DNA from 4 places in the Cronobacter condimenti 1330 genome. Region 1 is predicted to be linked to each of the others. Evidence: predicted binding sites of a transcription regulator. Region 1 holds the regulator's gene; each other region holds the start of a gene.
What was found. The regulator Fur, encoded in region 1, represses iron uptake genes when iron is present. The targets are predictions, from matches to a motif close to ATAATAATGAGAACNACTATCAA.

Region 1 (4,213 bases):
CGATTCGTCGCGCCATTTTGTGGATAAAGTGATAGGGGAGATCCAGCAAATGCACAAAGAGGCCGGGCAGCCGCTCATGACATGGCATTTCGGCGGTGATGAAGCGAAAAACATCTATCTGGGTGCGGGGTATACCGACAAGACGAAACCGGAGGCCGGGAAGGGCGTTATCGACCAAAGCCGTCAGGACAAGCCGTGGGCGCGCTCCCCGGTCTGCCAAAAACGCGTGCAGGACGGTGTGGTTGCCGACGTGGAACATCTCTCCAGCTATTTTGCCATTGAGGTCAGTAAGCTTGTGAAAGCGCACGGCATCGACACCATGCAGGCATGGCAGGATGGCCTCAAGGATGCGAGAGGCGCCAGCGCCTTCGCCACCTCACAGGTCAACGTTAACTTCTGGGATACGCTCTACTGGGGCGGCTTTGATACGGTTAACGACTGGGCGAATAAAGGCTTTCGCGTCGTGGTCTCGAATCCGGATTATGTTTACCTCGATTTTCCAAATGAGGTTAATCCGGCGGAAAGTGGGTATTACTGGGGCACACGGTTTAGCGATGAGCGCAAAATTTTCAGTTTTGCGCCAGATAACCTGCCGCAAAACGCGGAAACGTCGGTCGATCGCGATGGCAGTGCGTTTAGCGCGAAGTCAGATAAGCCCTGGCCGGGCGCTTACGGACTTTCTGCGCAACTCTGGAGTGAGGTTGTACGCACGGATAAACAGATGGAATACATGATGTACCCACGCTTGCTGGCCGTGGCGGAGCGCGCCTGGCATCGGGCCGCCTGGGAGCAGGATTATCAGGCTGGCCGTGAATACAAAGGCGGTGAAACCCATCATGTTAATACCCGCGCGTTACATGACGACTGGACGCGCTTTGCGAACGTGGTGGGCCGCCGTGAACTGGCTAAGCTTGAAAAAGCTGGCGTGCAGTTTCGTTTACCAGTGCCAGGCGCGCGTATCAACACGGGCGTGCTTGAAATGAATACAAGTCTGCCAGGCGTGAGCGTTGAATATTCAACAGACAGTGGCGCGCGCTGGCAGCGTTATGACGCCGCACGACCGCCACACGTGGCAGGGCCGGTGCTCATACGTAGCGTCAGCGTTGATGGTAAGCGCTATAGCCGGACAGAACACGTACAGCCTTAACGGCACTATAATGACAACGCCAGCCCTCGGGCTGGCTTTTTCGTTTTAACGACACCAGGCGTTACAACACATCAGGCAAATGGTGAACGGCAACCAGTTTGCCTTTGCTTATCTCGATATTTTTCGCACCGCGCAGTTGCGACAGGGTTTTCATCACCATGCTGCGGGAAAGATTGGTTTTTTTCACAATATAGTCGGCCACGTTAATGCGGTTACGCATGAAATCGTCCATCGCCGCCAGACAATCAATATTGGCTTTAATCATGCTGTAGCTGTTTCTGCCGAGCATAATTTCTTCGCGGTAGCAAAGCATATTGATTATCCATGAGGACAAAATTAACAGATGTAACTGGCAGTGATGTTTTTCAATTTCCTGTAGGAAATAATCAAATGGGATTAACTGATAATGACATTCTGAATCAGCTTGTAATTTCGCGAATTGCGATTTACCTAAATTCCGCGCCAGCCCCAGAACTGAAGGGGCGCTACTTTTTTCCAGTAGCAGCCTGTCACTTTGGCGCATCAGAGAGAACTGACCACCGCGAATGATACAGATTTCCCCGTCCCGCAAGGGGATAAGCGTATTTTTCTCCGCCCGAGACCAGTTTCCGTAGCTATTAAAAATATCAGCAATGCGATAAATCTCAGCAAGAGGTTTAGAGGGTAAGACCATATTGGTTACCTTAGTTAAAATAAAATTATGTCGTTGCTGTATCTTAATGGATGCTTTTTTATTGCTGCAATAAGGGGCTGGATGGATAAAAGGAATTTGCAGGATAATCCGATAGCTAACTGATTGACCAGTAAAGATATTTATCTTTTCTGAATTTCTATTTAATAAAATATATGTGGTTTAATTGTGCATTGTACTCTGTATTAAAATACTGGCGCTGAGGATGTTTATCCAAAATAAGACATTTGTCTTTTCGGGCAATAAAAAAGCCGACAGGTGTCGGCTTGGATTCATGCGGTGTGACGAGAATTATTTCCCGCCGACCTCGTGGGCGTGTTCGTTCTCACGGCAGTCGCCATCCGCACAGTGACCATACAGATAGAGGCTGTGGTTAGTCAGACGGATGCCATGACGCGTCGCGATTTCACGCTGACGGGCTTCAATAGAGTCATCGCTAAATTCGATCACTTTGCCACAATCGAGGCAAATCAGGTGATCGTGATGATGCTGTTGCGTCAGCTCGAAAACGGATTTACCACCTTCGAAATTGTGACGGGTGACGATGCCGGCATCGTCGAACTGGTTAAGTACGCGATAGACCGTGGCAAGGCCAATCTCTTCACCCATGTCAATCAGACGCTTATAGAGGTCTTCCGCACTGACATGATGATTGACCGGTTCCTGCAGCACTTCGAGGATTTTTAATCGAGGAAGCGTGACTTTCAGGCCGGCCTTCTTTAATGCGGTATTGTTGTCAGTCATGCGGAATCTGTCCTGTTGCTTAACGACTCGCTCCAGCAGGGAGCGATACATCGGATACGCCGTAGATGAATGCGTCTCATTATAGAACTGACATGCCTAAATGAAAACCGCAAGCGTCCGGCAAAAAAGAGCTTAAAAATCGTGGACCCGCCAGCGTTTTTGGCATGGAAGGACTGATAATTAAGGAAGACATTGTACAGCTTAGTGAGGGAAAGTTAAAAATTTGTAGCAATTATTTTCATTGTTCTTATCTATCAACCGGCGCGAGCCACCGCCCGCGCCGTTTACCATCAGGCGTTGATGATTTCCTGCAGATGCAGCTCTTCGGAAACTTGCTTCACCCATTTTTCCACGCGTTCGGTGGTCATTTCCGGCTGACGATCTTCGTCAATGGCGAGGCCGACGAAATGGTCATCATCCGCGAGGCCTTTAGACGCTTCGAAGTGATACCCTGCAGTCGGCCAGTGGCCCACAATGGTTGCGCCGCGCGGTTCGATAATATCGCGAATGGTGCCCAGTGCGTCGCAGAAGTATTCTGCGTAATCTTCCTGATCGCCGCAGCCGAAAAGGGCGACCAGCTTACCGTTGAAATCAATTTCTTCGAGCGTCGGGAAAAAATCATCCCAGTCGCACTGCGCTTCGCCGTAGTACCAGGTCGGGATGCCAAGCAGAAGAATATCGAACGCTTCCAGATCCTCTTTGCTGCTTTTAGCAATGTCATGCACTTCAGCAACGTCTTTCCCGAGCTGTTTCTGGATAATTTTTGCGATATTTTCGGTATTGCCGGTGTCGCTGCCGAAAAAGATGCCTACGATTGCCATAAGAAGAATAACCTCTTGAATCTAAATGTGATGGTGCTGGCATAACGCCCACAGATAGGGCAATCATAGCAGAACAGAAGAAGGTGCGGAAACGGTATCAGGCGCCGGGTGCACACTCTGCTACATTGCCCCGTTCGTTGGGGGCATTTTCAGACCAGACCTTACTCCTGCAAGGCTTTCAGCTGAGCGAGGAGCATGGCTTCTATCAGCTCGCTGCGGCTGATATTGCGCGCCTGCGCCAGATGGTTCAGCGCATCCACGGCGTCAGCGTTCAGCTTTAGCTCCACGCGCTTAAGCCCGCGAACTTTGTCGCGCTTAAGCTGGTTGCGCTTATTGATGCGCAGCTGTTCGTCGCGCGACAGCGGGTTGGTTTTCGGTCTGCCCGGACGGCGTTCATCCGCGAAGAGATCGAGCGTTGTGCGGTCCGTTTGTTCTTTTGCCATGGTATGAGTATAGACAGGGGAAACAGGCTGCCGTGGCGGGGCCCGGCGGTATTTCAGCGCGCCATCATACATCAGGCAGCGAAGCGCGCCAACGCATCCGGCGCGCAACGGCACCGGTCGGTCTGTTTTTAATCAGTTTCCAGAAAACGACGGATAGCGCGTACCACCGCCTGCGGTTTTTCGGCATGAACCCAGTGACCGGCCCCCGCGATAACGTGCGCGCGGGCCTGCGGGAATTGCGCCAGCAGCGCCTCGCGGTGCTGCTCTTCAACATAAGGCGATGCTCCGCCACGAATAAACAACGCAGGACCATGCCAGGCCGGGACGGTCTGCCAGCCGACAATCTGCGAATATTGATCCCACAGCA
Region 2 (4,213 bases), 1.8 Mb from region 1:
CTGGAGCAGCTCGGTACGCCATGTCTTATCCACCAGCCGAAATATTCCATGTTTGAGCGCTGGGTTGAGGACGGCCTGCTGGATTTGCTGCAGGAAAAAGGCGTGGGCAGCATCGCGTTTTCACCCCTCGCGGGCGGCCAGTTGACCGATCGCTACCTGAACGGTATTCCGCCAGACTCGCGCGCCGCCAGCGGCAGCCGTTTTTTAAACCCCGACCAGATAACCGATGAAAAACGGGAGAAAGTGCGCAAGCTCAATGAGATAGCCATGCAGCGCGGGCAAAAGCTTTCGCAGATGGCGCTTGCGTGGGTGTTGCGCGATGAAAAAGTGACCTCGGTGCTGATTGGCGCAAGCAAGACCACCCAGATTGACGACGCTGTTGGAATGCTGGCGAAACGGGACTTCTCAGCCCAGGAGCGCGAAGCTATCGAAGCCATTCTGGCATAGCGCAAGAAGCGCCGCTGCTTTAGCAAAAAGTGCGGTCATACCTGATTTCAGAGTCGGAGCGATGCTGCAGGGATTTACACATCCGTAATATTACTGCAACAGGCCACCAACGGCCCCGATCGTGAAGGAGATAAGTATGTTCAGGTCACTGATTCTTGCAGCGGCGTTACTTGCGGGTACGGCTCCGCTTGTCGCCAGCGCCGGCGAAATCACCCTGTTGCCATCCATCAAATTACAAATTGGCGATCGCGACAATTACGGTAACTACTGGGACGGCGGGCGCTGGCGCGACCGCGACTACTGGCGCAATCATTATGAATGGCGTGGCGACCGCTGGTGGCGCCATGACAATGGCCGTCATCGCGGCTGGGATAAACATCGCGGCTGGGACGACCGTCGGGCGTATGAACGTGGCTATCGCGAAGGCTGGAACGATCGCGACGACCGTCGCGGGTGGGGTAAACATGGTCACGGGCACGGTCATCATCACTAAGTAACCTACCCCAAAACGAGAAAAGGCAGGCTTTGCGCCTGCCTTTTTTACATCCTTATAGCCCAAGTGCTGTACCGACCAGCAGCCAGATATTGAGCGCCACCACCAGCACCACAATCGCCCAGCCAGTACGTTTTACCCATGGTGTGTTGACCAGTTCGCCCATCAGCGTTTTATTGCTGGTAAAGAACAGCAGCGGAACCAGCGCAAGCGCAATACCAAAGCTCAGCAATACCTGACTCATTACCAGAATGCGCGTCGGATCGAGCCCCATCAGGATAACGATAAACGAAGGCGCCATAGTGACCGAGCGGCGCACCCAAAGCGGAATGCTGAAGCGAACAAACCCTTGCATCACTACCTGGCCTGCCAGCGTCCCAACAACCGTCGAGGAGAGCCCGGCGGCGACCAGACTCAGGCCGAAAATTGTCGCCGCGGCATGGCTTAATAACGGTTCAAGCGTCAGATAAGCCTGATCCAGCTCGGCCACTTTGGTGTGCCCGCTGAAGTGAAATGCCGCCGCCGCCGTCGCCATCATCGCCAGATTCACAAAACCCGCGATGGTCATGGCGATAGCCACATCCCACTTAGTGGCGGAGTAGCGTTCTTTGCGCGAACCGTCATGCAGATTCTGCGTCAGAGAGGAGTGCAGGTAGATAACGTGCGGCATGATGGTGGCACCCAATACCCCCGCGGCCAGGAAGACAGCCTCAGAGGTGGGCAGACTCGGGATTAACATCCCCTTACCAAGCGCGGCAAGTTTCGGCTGCGAGAAAAATAGCTCAACGATATAGGCCGCTGCCACAAACAGCAGTAGCCCGCCTATCACTTTCTCAAGCGGTTTCTGCCCGCGTTTTTGCAGCATCAGGATCAAAAACGTGGCAATGCCCGTCAGTACCGCGCCCTGCAACAGTGAAACGCCAAGGATCAGCTTAAAGCCTATCGCGGCGCCAATGAATTCCGCGAGATCGGTCGCCATCGCGATGATCTCCGCCTGAACCCAATAAAACCAGACTACCGGACGTGGATAGTGATCGCGGATCTGCTCAGCGAGGTTTTTGCCTGTGGCGATGCCAAGCTTTGCGGAAAGCACCTGAATAAGCATCGCCATCAGGTTGGCCCAGACCACCACCCACAGCAATTGATAGCCGAAGCTGGCCCCGGCCTGAATATTGGTAGCGAAATTACCTGGATCGATATAGCCAATGGCAGCGATGAAAGCTGGCCCCATAAGTGCCAGTCTTAACTTCCGCGCTGTACGGCCACGACTTTGCTCAACGCGACTGTGGTTCATTCTCTGCCCCTGAAATATAGCCTTTGCTATATTTCATGCTATCAAAATGAGAATGATTATCAAGTTCATTAGACCGGACAATCCTGATGGCTCTGATAGCTGAAATCAATAGCAGGCGGGTTAAGGTCGAGGAATACGCGGGAAACACTATCGCATGCACCCATGTATGTTAAAAGTGTAGCAGCAAAAGATAACCTTTCACTGCTTTACGCAACATAACATTTTTGTATGTTTGATCACTCTTTTAGCGTTTGGTCACATGACGTGACTATAGTGTGTTGCAGATCTCGTTTTCTAAATGGTTGTTGCATAGAATGTGCACGGAAATTAAACCTGCCTCATGTTTGGAGCAAATATGTCCCGCATTCTTCATTTCGTTTTGGCGCTCGCCGTTGTAGCGCTCCTTGCGATGCTCGTCAGTAGCAACCGCAAACAAATTCGCATTCGTTTCGTCATACAGCTTTTAATTATTGAAGTCTTGCTCGCTTATTTCTTCTTAACTTCCGATGTGGGCCTGGGTTTTGTGAAGGGCTTTTCCGAGATGTTTGAGAAACTGCTGGGTTTCGCGAACGAAGGGACGAACTTCGTGTTCGGTAAAATGAACGATGAAGGCCTGGCTTTCTTCTTCCTGAGAGTGCTCTGCCCTATCGTCTTTATCTCTGCGTTGATCGGTATTTTGCAACATATTCGCGTACTGCCCATTGTTATCCGCGCTATCGGTACCGTGCTTTCTAAAGTCAACGGTATGGGCAAGCTTGAATCCTTCAACGCGGTAAGCTCGCTGATTCTGGGACAATCAGAAAACTTTATCGCCTATAAGGATATTCTGGGCAAAATGTCGCGCAACCGCATGTACACCATGGCCGCAACCGCCATGTCTACGGTGTCCATGTCGATCGTTGGCGCGTATATGACCATGCTTCAACCCAAATATGTAGTGGCAGCGCTCGTCCTGAACATGTTCAGTACCTTCATCGTGCTTTCTCTTATCAACCCATACCGCGTTGAAAATGAAGAAGATCTGCAGATGTCCAATCTGCACGAAGGTCAGAGCTTCTTTGAAATGCTGGGCGAGTACATTCTGGCTGGTTTCAAAGTCGCCATTATCGTCGCGGCAATGCTGATTGGCTTTATCGCGCTGATCTCCGGCCTGAATGCGCTGTTTGCTGCCGTCCTTGGCATCTCTTTCCAGGGCATTCTTGGTTATATTTTCTACCCGGTAGCCTGGGTGATGGGCGTTCCGGCAAGCGAAGCGCTGCAGGTCGGCAGTATTATGGCGACCAAGCTGGTGTCTAACGAATTCGTTGCGATGATGGATCTGCAGAAACTGGCGGGCACTATTTCTCCGCGTGCGGAAGGTATTCTGTCAGTGTTCCTGGTTTCCTTCGCGAACTTCTCATCTATCGGCATCATCGCGGGTGCGATTAAAGGCCTCAATGAAGAACAGGGTAACGTGGTTTCCCGCTTCGGCCTGAAACTGGTTTACGGCTCAACGCTTGTGAGTATTCTCTCTGCGTCTATCGCCGCACTCGTGCTGTAATCCTCTGCTGTTAATGAAAACCGGAGCCTGTGCTCCGGTTTTTTTATGTCTCACGTTCAAGCGGCTCAGGCCGTCCTGGCAGATAGCCCTGGATGTACTCAACGCCCAGCGAGAACAGTAAATCGCGCTGCGCCGGGGTTTCCACAAATTCCGCCACCACGGTCAGCGACCGGGCCTTCGCCAGATCGCAAATCGATTTGACCACCAGCGCATCAAACGTATTGCTCACCACATGACGCACAAAGCACCCATCAATTTTAATGATATCGGCCTGTAGGTTTTTGAGTCGCTCGAAGTTGGCATAACCCGTGCCGAAATCATCAATGGCAATGCAAAACCCACGCTCCTGCAACAGCGCAATATTTTGCATCGTGTTTTCTGACCCCGAAAGCGCCTGCTCCTCCGTTACCTCCAGAATGACAGCGCTCACAGGGACCTG
Region 3 (4,213 bases), 960 kb from region 1:
GTTTACCTTCCATCGGTTTGAACGGCGCGGTGCCGTCGGCGCGGTTGGTTTGCAGGTTCGGTTCAAATGAGGTGCTGTAGCTGATATAGGGCGAGAGACCAAAATCAAACGCGTAGAGCAGGCCGGTACGCCAGGTGAATTTGTTATCATTCTGCTGAGTCACGGTGTCCTCCAGCAGATCGGTCGTGCGCACCTCTGAGACATCATACCGCCCCGAGAGCAGCAGCTCCCAGCGGTTCCAGCTCAGCTGGTCCTGCAAATACAGCCCCATCTGGTCCAGATCCTGTTGCTCGTTGGTGACGGGCGTGAGCGCGCTGTCCGAAATCGCGAGCCCGTAAACCGGGCGCGTCCAGTCCATGTCGTAGCGTGCGCCGCTGTCGCGCGCGAGGCGCTGATGATCGCGGTTTTGTTTATAGTCAAAACCGGTCAGGAGCGTATGGCTGACATCCGCTGTTTCGAAACGCGCCTCCAGCTGGTTATCCAGCCCGAACTCCTGGGTATCGCGCTGTTCATGCTGCGGGCGTCGCTGCAGGAGGGTCGACGCCGGGCCGCTGTTGGCGTAAACCAGATAACGGTACTCCTGCGTGATATGGCTGTAGCGAGCGTTCTGTCGCAGGGTCACCGCGTCGTTAAGCTGATGCTCAAGCTCATAACCGACGGAGGTTTGCTCACGGCGCGACGTATTGTAAGCAGGGTCGCTGACGTTGAAATCGCGCGCGATGGTGCGCCCGTCAGCGGTAGCTTTCACCGTACCGTATGCGGGCAGGAAGTTGCGATAACCCGCATCGGGGTCTTTCTGGTAGCTGGTCAAAAGCGTAAAACGTGTCTGATCGTTAGCATACCAGGTGAGGGCGGGGGCAATCGCCACACGTGACTCTTTATAATCTTCCACCTCATTATGCTGCGCGCGACCCAGTCCATTAAGGCGCCACAGCACGTGGCCTTCGTCATCCAGCGCGCCGCCCACATCGAACGCGCCTTCCGCCAGCCGATGGTTGCCGGTGCGCAGTTGTACCTGTTGCGTGGCATCCAGGGACGGACGTTTGCTGGTCATGCTAATCAGCCCGCCGGGGTTGACCTGGCCAAACAGCACGGACGCCGGGCCGCGAACCAGTTCGACGCGCTCAAGCAGCCACGGGTCAACCACACCGGTCTGCGAGCCGGCGGTGGCTCCAAAACTCAGCCCGTCGAGAAACTTCGGCACGTAGCTGAAACCACGCACAAACACTTCATCGTTGCGGTTAGAGCCGCCGCGATATTCCGTGAAGGCACCCGCGCTGTAGCGCAGCGCCTGCGATACCGAGGTGACGTCAAGCGCGGACATCTGATCGCGCGTCACCACCGAAACGGACTGCGGCGTACGCACAAGATCCGCGCTGGTTTTCGTCGCCGAGAGCGTTTTTGTGGCGACCAGGCCTTTAAGCGGCGCATGCGGATCTTCTGCCACGCCGTTGGTGACGACCATCGTCTCTTCACCCGGTTTGGCCGCAAGCGCACCCGAGACGCCCGCTGCAGCAAGACTGAGAATACCCAACTTAATTATCTTCTTATTTTTAAAGACCATTTCTTTCTTTTTCCTTGTCTTCATCATCAACCTGCGTCGCCCCGTCAACCGGCACGACGCGTAAATCACCACCCCACAAACCGCTTGATGATATTGAAAATCATTACCATTTGCATTAAGTTGTAAACAATTTTTTAGGGAGAGTCGAGTGAAGAGGACAACGTTCGCGATAAGTCTGCTGCTGGGGATGGCTGCATCACCTGGCGAAGCGGCGTCATGCCTGAAGAGCGCGGTTGACGGCGAGCTTGCCGGGACGTTTGATAACCGGGGACGCGTTTGCATTATCCAGCCGGTTCTCGGCGAAAATTATGTCGCCGCAACGCTGACCGGCGCGCGCGAGGCGCAACTGATGGATGGACAGCAGCAGCCGTTACGACGTCTGGTGACGCGTGGCCCGGCAGACGGTACCCATTCGTTGCTCTTTGCGCTGCCGGTCCGGCAGCCTTCCACGCTGATCCTGGAGGGGGCGGCAGGCACGACATGGTCTTTACGCTGGCAGGCCCAGGAAACGGTGCCGCTGGCGCGCGAGCAAGCGCCAGAACCCGTAAGCCCGACGCTTCAGGCGCTGGCGCGCCACCTGAGCGGCGGCGGCGATACGCAGGCGTTCTGGCGCAACATTGCGGAACGCGGCACGCCGCTTGTGGAACCCGTTGATGACAACCATCGACGCATCACATTTTTATGGCGCGGGGCCCGAAAAAACGTCTTTATTCTGGGCTCGCCCGCAGGCGACCACGATCCACTGTTTCGGCTCGGGCTGTCGGATGTCTGGTTTCGCAGCTATGTAGTGCCCGCCGATACGTTGATGCAGTACAAGCTCGCGCCGGATGTGCCACAAATCCACGGCACCCCGCGCGAGCAACGTCGCGCTATCCTTGCAACCGCTCAGGCGGATCCGCTGAACCCGCAGCAGTTTCTTCCTTCGCAGGAGGACCGCTGGAACCGTTATTCCTTAGTCACGATGGGCGGCGCACGCCAGTGCGGGGCGGCAGGCGATTTGAACGGCGTGCGAAACGGCACCCTGACGCGCCACGCGTTTACCAGCGCGCGGCTTAATAATACGCGCGACATTCAGCTTTACCGCCCGGCAACCCCCGCACGCTGGACGCTCATGGTCTTTGACGGCAACACTTACCAGGACGACTACCGGCTGGCATCCGTGGTCGATCGCCTGATAACCGCCCGACGCCTGCCACCGCTCAATGTGGTGTTTATCGACAGTCTGGATTTCACCCGACGCAGCAAAGAGCTGCCGCCTAACCGTGATTTCGCCGATATGATGGCGCTGGAGCTTCTGCCCTGGCTTCGCGCGCAGGGCCTCGCGCCGCAAGGGCGACGCACTATTGTCACAGGCTCCAGCTATGGCGGTCTGGCGGCGTCATGGGTGGCGCTTCGCCATCCGACGGTTTTCGGTAATGTCTTAAGCCTGTCAGGGTCGTACTGGTGGGCGCCAAAAGGCGAGCCGGCAAGCTGGCTGACACGCGAGTATGAGCGCGCGCCGCGCCTGACTGTGCGTTTCTGGCTAGAGGCCGGACGGTTCGAAACGCAGGGACCTGATGGAGGAATTTATCAGAATACGCGTGAGTTTGAGCACGTGCTGCGAGAGAAGGGCTACGCGGTGAGTTTTCACCCGTGGGCGAGCGGGCATGATTATGTGAGCTGGTGCGAGGCGATGATGCAGGGGGTAAAGTATCTCACCGAAAGCCGCCGTGAACACGGCGGCAGCGGGTAATTACAATGCGCTGAGTTCGCGGTACAACGCGCTCGCGTTTTTATCAAGCTGAGGAAACAGGCTCTGCGGCCAGAGGTCGGGCAGGGTATTATCTGACGCCTGGGTGAGAAAGCGATCCGGCTGGTTCACGCTATAGCTGAAACTGGCAAAGGTGGTAGTCGCTTTGACTTCGACATCGGCAAGGGCGGGCGCGGCACCCTTGTTAAAACGCCAGATATACAGCAGTTCAACGTTACGGATGCTCACTTCGCTCATCACGCGGGCCACATCCTCGCGATGGGCCGAGCGCCAGCGTGACGTTGTGTTCTGTTCAACCAGTTGATTGCTGTGCTCACGGTATTGCGCGGTTAAGGCAGCCAGTTCCGGGGCCGGTAGCTGGCAGGAGTAGAGCACCACATCGCGTCCGCCTGCGTCTTCAAAGGTGCGCCATTCGCCCTGCACGCAGTCGGTGCGGGCCGCGAAAACCTGGCCGAGGGAGCGGTCGCCGACGCTTAGCGACTGCACCTGGTCGATGCTGTTTGCATCACACCCTTGCAACAAAAACATTGCCCCGACTAAAGCCAGAATGCCGGACCGTTTCATCTCACTCTCCCTTGTCCTGCCAGCACGATGACACGCATCCCCGCTGACAGGTGTGATGGTTAGCTGGTGTGGCGTACCGGGATCCGCCAGCCGCAGGTTACTGCTTTCATGCTTATCTGTTATCGGCCGCGTTTCGCATCGCTTTAATTTTATTGATAAAGTCAGAAAGTTGCCGGATGCCGCTTCCCCTGGAAACACAAGGGTGAACTACACTTACCCTAACTGAGTCACGCGGGGAGCCGCTATGCCTTCTATCCAGTTGCATTTGAAAGACCGCCCGGAAGTGGATTTTACCGCCACCTATAGTGTCAGTGAACCCGATGCCGTCACCCAGG
Region 4 (4,213 bases), 1.9 Mb from region 1:
ACGGCTGGTGCGGGTAACGGCCGCGCGCCACCAGTTCCTGCACGGTAATATCTCCCGGCGCGCTGGCGTTTTGCGCAAGCAGCCCGACGCGTTTGGCGACTTCTTTCGTGGCGAAGCGCTGGATAGCCTCACCATCCAGATGAACCTGTCCGGCAAGCGGCTTCATCAGACGGCTTAACGTGCGCAGCAGCGTCGATTTTCCGCAGCCGTTCGGGCCGATAATCGCCGTGAACTTTCCATCCGGAATAGCCACATTCAGCCCTTCCGCTACGCGAAAATCGCCATAGCCCAGCGTGAGCGCGTCACCGGTTAAACGTGAGGTTGTGGTCATCTCTTGCGTGACTCCTGTATCAACAAGGCGATGAGATAAATCCCGCCGAGGCAGACCGTAACAGTCCCCACCGGCAACTGGTAAGGCGTGAACAGATATTGCGCACACTGGTCGGCTGCGAGCAGCAGCAGCGCGCCGCAGAGCGCCGCCTGGGTTAACCCGAACCGCGCGGTGCCGCTAACGCGACGGGCAATATGCGGCGCGACCAGCGCGATAAAAGAGATGGGGCCTGCCATTGCCGTCGCGCCCGCGGTCAGTATCACACCCGTTAGCATCAGCAAGAGTCGCGAGCGCTCGACAGACACGCCGAGCGCGCAGGCAGTGTCATCGCCCATCTCTAAAAGCCGCATCCGTCGCACCAGCAGCGCGCTCGCGCCAAGTGCCAGCAGCAACAGCGGCGCGGCGGGCAGTGTTTTCGCCCAGGTGATGCCATTGAGCGACCCGGCGTTCCAGAGCCCTGCAGAGAGCGCCGTCTCAAGCGATGCCTGGAGCAACAGCCAGGTGTTAAACGCCACCAGCATGGCGCGCACGCCGATGCCGATAATGATCAGACGGAACGTATCGATTCCGTTACGCCAGGCGAGCAGCCAGACGACAAACGCCGTCAGCATGCCCCCGGCCATCGCAGAGAACGCGATGGCTGTCTGATGCTGGCCCGCAAACACCATCGCCACCAGTACGCCGCTCCAGGCGCCGGTGTTAAAGCCCATGACGTCGGGGCTGCCTAAAGGGTTTCGCATCAGCGACTGAAAAATCGCGCCGCTCACACCAAGCGCTGCCCCCAGCAACAGGGCCATTGCCACGCGCGGCAAACGCCACTCGGTCACGATAAGCGAGACATTACGCGGCGCATCGCCGGTTAACGCGCTGAGCACTTGCGCCGGGCCGAGCGTCACCGCGCCCTGCGTCAGCGCCCAGACGCCAAGCCCGGCGCACAGGCTTAACGAGAGAAGGCAGAAGAGCGTCAGACGGGGTGAGAGAGCTTTCATAGCGAGGCTCCCCCGCGCCGCTGGCGCACCAGATAAATGAGCGCCGGCGCGCCGATGAAGGCACTCACGACCGATACCCGCAATTCGCCCGGCACTATCAGGCGGCCAATGATATCGGCCAGCAGCAACAGCGAGGGCGTAGCAAGCAGCGTTACCGGCAGCGACCAGCGGTGATCTGCGCCCACCAGCCAGCGCGCCAGATGCGGCATCATCAACCCGATAAACGCGATGGGGCCGACCACGGCGGTCGCGCTGGCGCACAGCAGCGTAATGGCGATAAGACCCAGCAGCTGTGTTCGCGCCACCCGGCTTCCCAGCGCCGTGGCGGTGTCTGCGCCCATGCTTAAATTATTCAGCGCGCGGCAGAGCAGCAGCGCGATAACCACGCCGGCCGCCACCACCGGCGCGATCGCTTTCAGCGTAATAAACGTGCGGATATCAAGCGAGCCCGCCTGCCAGAAGCGCAGCTGGTCATACACCATGGGGTTTAGCAGCGCAATGCCGCCAGAAAGCCCCTCCAGCACGGCAGCGAGTGCCACGCCCGCGAGCGTCAGGCGCACCGGGCTAAGCTGACCGCCGCCCGCGCTGCCGGTAAACGCCACTACCAGCGTGGCGAGCAGCGCGCCGCACAGGGCCAGCGCGAGGATCGCCATCGGCCCGCTAAGACCCCACACCGCAGCGCCAAGCACAATGGCAAAACTGGCGCCGGAATTGACGCCGAGCAGGCCCGGATCCGCGAGCGGGTTGCGGGTCAACGTTTGCATCAAGGCGCCCGCAAGCCCGAGCGAAACCCCGGCGACGATGCCCGCGAGCGTGCGCGGCAGACGCGCATCAAGCACGATAGTGCAGTCTGCGCTGCGGCAGGTGCCTCCGAGGGCGTCCATCACAAGGGAGAAGGGCAGGGATTTGGCGCCCGCCAGAAGGCTGAGGGCAACCATCAGTAATAGCAGCAAAAAGAGACACAACAGGACAACCATCCTGGTGGAAAAGCGCGAGGCCGACATAACGCACATCCTGAAACCGATAATGATAGTTATTATCACTCTTATCTGGCTATGTTAGCATGAGCGCCCCGTTATCCGGTAAGGAAAATTCGCGTTAAGGCCCTGTAATGAACCGACATTCGCTGCTGCTTAATCTCTCGTTATTGAAAACCCATCCCGCCTATCGCGCGGTCTTTCTGGCGCGTTTTATCTCTATTCTTGGCCTCGGTCTGCTCGGCGTGGCGGTACCGGTACAAATCCAGACGCTCACCGGATCGCCGTTTCAGGTTGGGCTTGCCGTGACGCTGACGGGGGCCGCGATGTTCATCGGACTGATGACCGGCGGCGTGCTGGCCGATCGGCACGAGCGCAAAAAGCTCATCCTGCTGGCGCGCTCGACCTGCGGCGTCGGGTTTATCGGACTTTGGATCAACGCCATGCTACCCGCGCCGTCGGTGACGGCCATTTATCTGCTCGGCCTGTGGGACGGCTTTTTCGGCGCAATCGGCGTGACCGCGCTGCTGGCGGCAACACCGGCCATCGTCGGGCGTGAAAACCTGATGCAGGCGGGTGCGATCACGATGCTGACAGTACGTCTGGGATCCGTAATTTCGCCGCTGCTCGGCGGGATGCTGCTCGCCTGGGGTGGTGTGGCGTGGAACTACGCGCTGGCGGCGCTCGGCACCTTTCTGACGCTTCTGCCGCTGCTCACGCTACCTGCACTTCCCGCGCCGCAAATGCAGCGTCAGCACCCGCTACGCGCGCTCCTTGATGGGCTGCGTTTTCTTCTCGCAAGCCCCGTGGTGGGGGGCGTGGCGCTCATTGGCGCGCTGCTGACGATGGCGAGCGCGGTGCGTGTGCTGTACCCGTCGCTTGCCAGCCACTGGCAGATGGCGAGTGGCGAAATCGGCGTGCTTTATGCGGCTGTCCCGCTCGGCGCGGCGCTGGGCGCCCTTACCAGCGGCGGGCTCGCGCACGCCCCGCGCCCCGGCCGCACGATGCTTATCGCCTCGGTGCTGGCGCTGGCGGCAGTCGGCGTGTTCAGTCTGATGCCGTTCTGGCCGCTGGCCTTCGCGTGCCTGACGCTATTCGGGTACCTGAGCGGCATCAGCTCGCTTATCCAGTACACGCTCATCCAGACCCAGACGCCGGACGAGATGCTTGGGCGTATTAACGGGCTGTGGACCGCGCAAAACGTAACGGGAGACGCCATCGGGGCGGCGCTGTTAGGCGGAATGGGGGCGCTACTCTCGCCGGTCAGCTCTGCCAGCGCAGGTGGGCTGGGGCTTGCGGTCGTCGCGATAGTGCTGGCACTGCTTTTTGGCGAATTGCGCCGCCTGCGCCAGTCGCCGCCACCACCGGTACAGGCATAACAAAAAGGGGCCCGCAGGCCCCTTTTTTACAGGTGAAGATTAGGCTTTAAATAACGCCTCAAGCCGCTTAAGGAGCAGGCTTGCGCTGTAGTAATCGAGCCGGAAAGTTTCGGTGCCGAGTGCGTAAACCCGTTTGTTTTGCACCGCTGGCAGATGAGCCAGGAGCGGATCGCGCATCAGCGCCGTGGCGTCTTTATCATCACCTGCGAATAAAAACAGCGTCTCGCCGTTAAGCCCCGCGGCCAGATTCTCCCCGCCAAGCTGAATAATATCGTGGCGCTTGCCCATACTGGTAAGGCTTTGCAGAACAGGCGGCGGCGCAAGCGTAAAGCCGAGCTGGCCCAGCAGTTTCCCCTGCGCAGATTGCGCCGTCCAGAGATTCGCGCCGTGAGCGGCAGGGTTGTAGACCAGCGCGCTGACCGGCTGTGGCGGCAGTTTCATGTGCGTTTTCGCCTGCGCAAGCTGGCGGTCAAACTGCGCGATGCGCGCGGCGGCCTCTTTCTCGTGGCCCGTTATCTCACCAAGCTGCGTTAACAA

Region 2: AFK62_RS14220 (Nramp family divalent metal transporter) is a predicted target of Fur. The motif match lies at 2,275-2,297, and genes of this name have one in related genera.
Region 3: AFK62_RS10345 (TonB-dependent siderophore receptor) is a predicted target of Fur. The motif match lies at 1,658-1,680, and genes of this name have one in related genera.
Region 4: fepD (Fe(3+)-siderophore ABC transporter permease) is a predicted target of Fur. The motif match lies at 2,347-2,369, and genes of this name have one in related genera.

What each region holds. Positions count from the first base shown of each region.
Region 1 is NZ_CP012264.1:1,305,540-1,309,752, forward strand. Features, by position in the region: gene AFK62_RS05980 (beta-N-acetylhexosaminidase) at 1-1,147, shown strand, start outside; gene AFK62_RS05985 (helix-turn-helix domain-containing protein) at 1,209-1,820, opposite strand; gene fur (ferric iron uptake transcriptional regulator) at 2,130-2,582, opposite strand; gene fldA (flavodoxin FldA) at 2,873-3,403, opposite strand; gene ybfE (LexA regulated protein) at 3,565-3,846, opposite strand; gene ybfF (esterase) at 3,975-4,213, opposite strand, start outside.
Region 2 is NZ_CP012264.1:3,112,263-3,116,475, forward strand. Features, by position in the region: gene mgrA (L-glyceraldehyde 3-phosphate reductase) at 1-447, shown strand, start outside; gene AFK62_RS14215 (DUF2502 domain-containing protein) at 584-940, shown strand; gene AFK62_RS14220 (Nramp family divalent metal transporter) at 996-2,234, opposite strand; gene AFK62_RS14225 (NupC/NupG family nucleoside CNT transporter) at 2,590-3,774, shown strand; gene AFK62_RS14230 (EAL domain-containing protein) at 3,818-4,213, opposite strand, start outside.
Region 3 is NZ_CP012264.1:2,265,496-2,269,708, reverse strand. Features, by position in the region: gene AFK62_RS10345 (TonB-dependent siderophore receptor) at 1-1,564, opposite strand, end outside; gene AFK62_RS10340 (alpha/beta hydrolase-fold protein) at 1,752-3,296, shown strand; gene AFK62_RS10335 (hypothetical protein) at 3,297-3,878, opposite strand; gene AFK62_RS10330 (hypothetical protein) at 4,123-4,213, shown strand, end outside.
Region 4 is NZ_CP012264.1:3,159,784-3,163,996, reverse strand. Features, by position in the region: gene fepC (iron-enterobactin ABC transporter ATP-binding protein) at 1-331, opposite strand, end outside; gene fepG (iron-enterobactin ABC transporter permease) at 328-1,320, opposite strand; gene fepD (Fe(3+)-siderophore ABC transporter permease) at 1,317-2,324, opposite strand; gene entS (enterobactin transporter EntS) at 2,432-3,676, shown strand; gene fepB (Fe2+-enterobactin ABC transporter substrate-binding protein) at 3,716-4,213, opposite strand, start outside.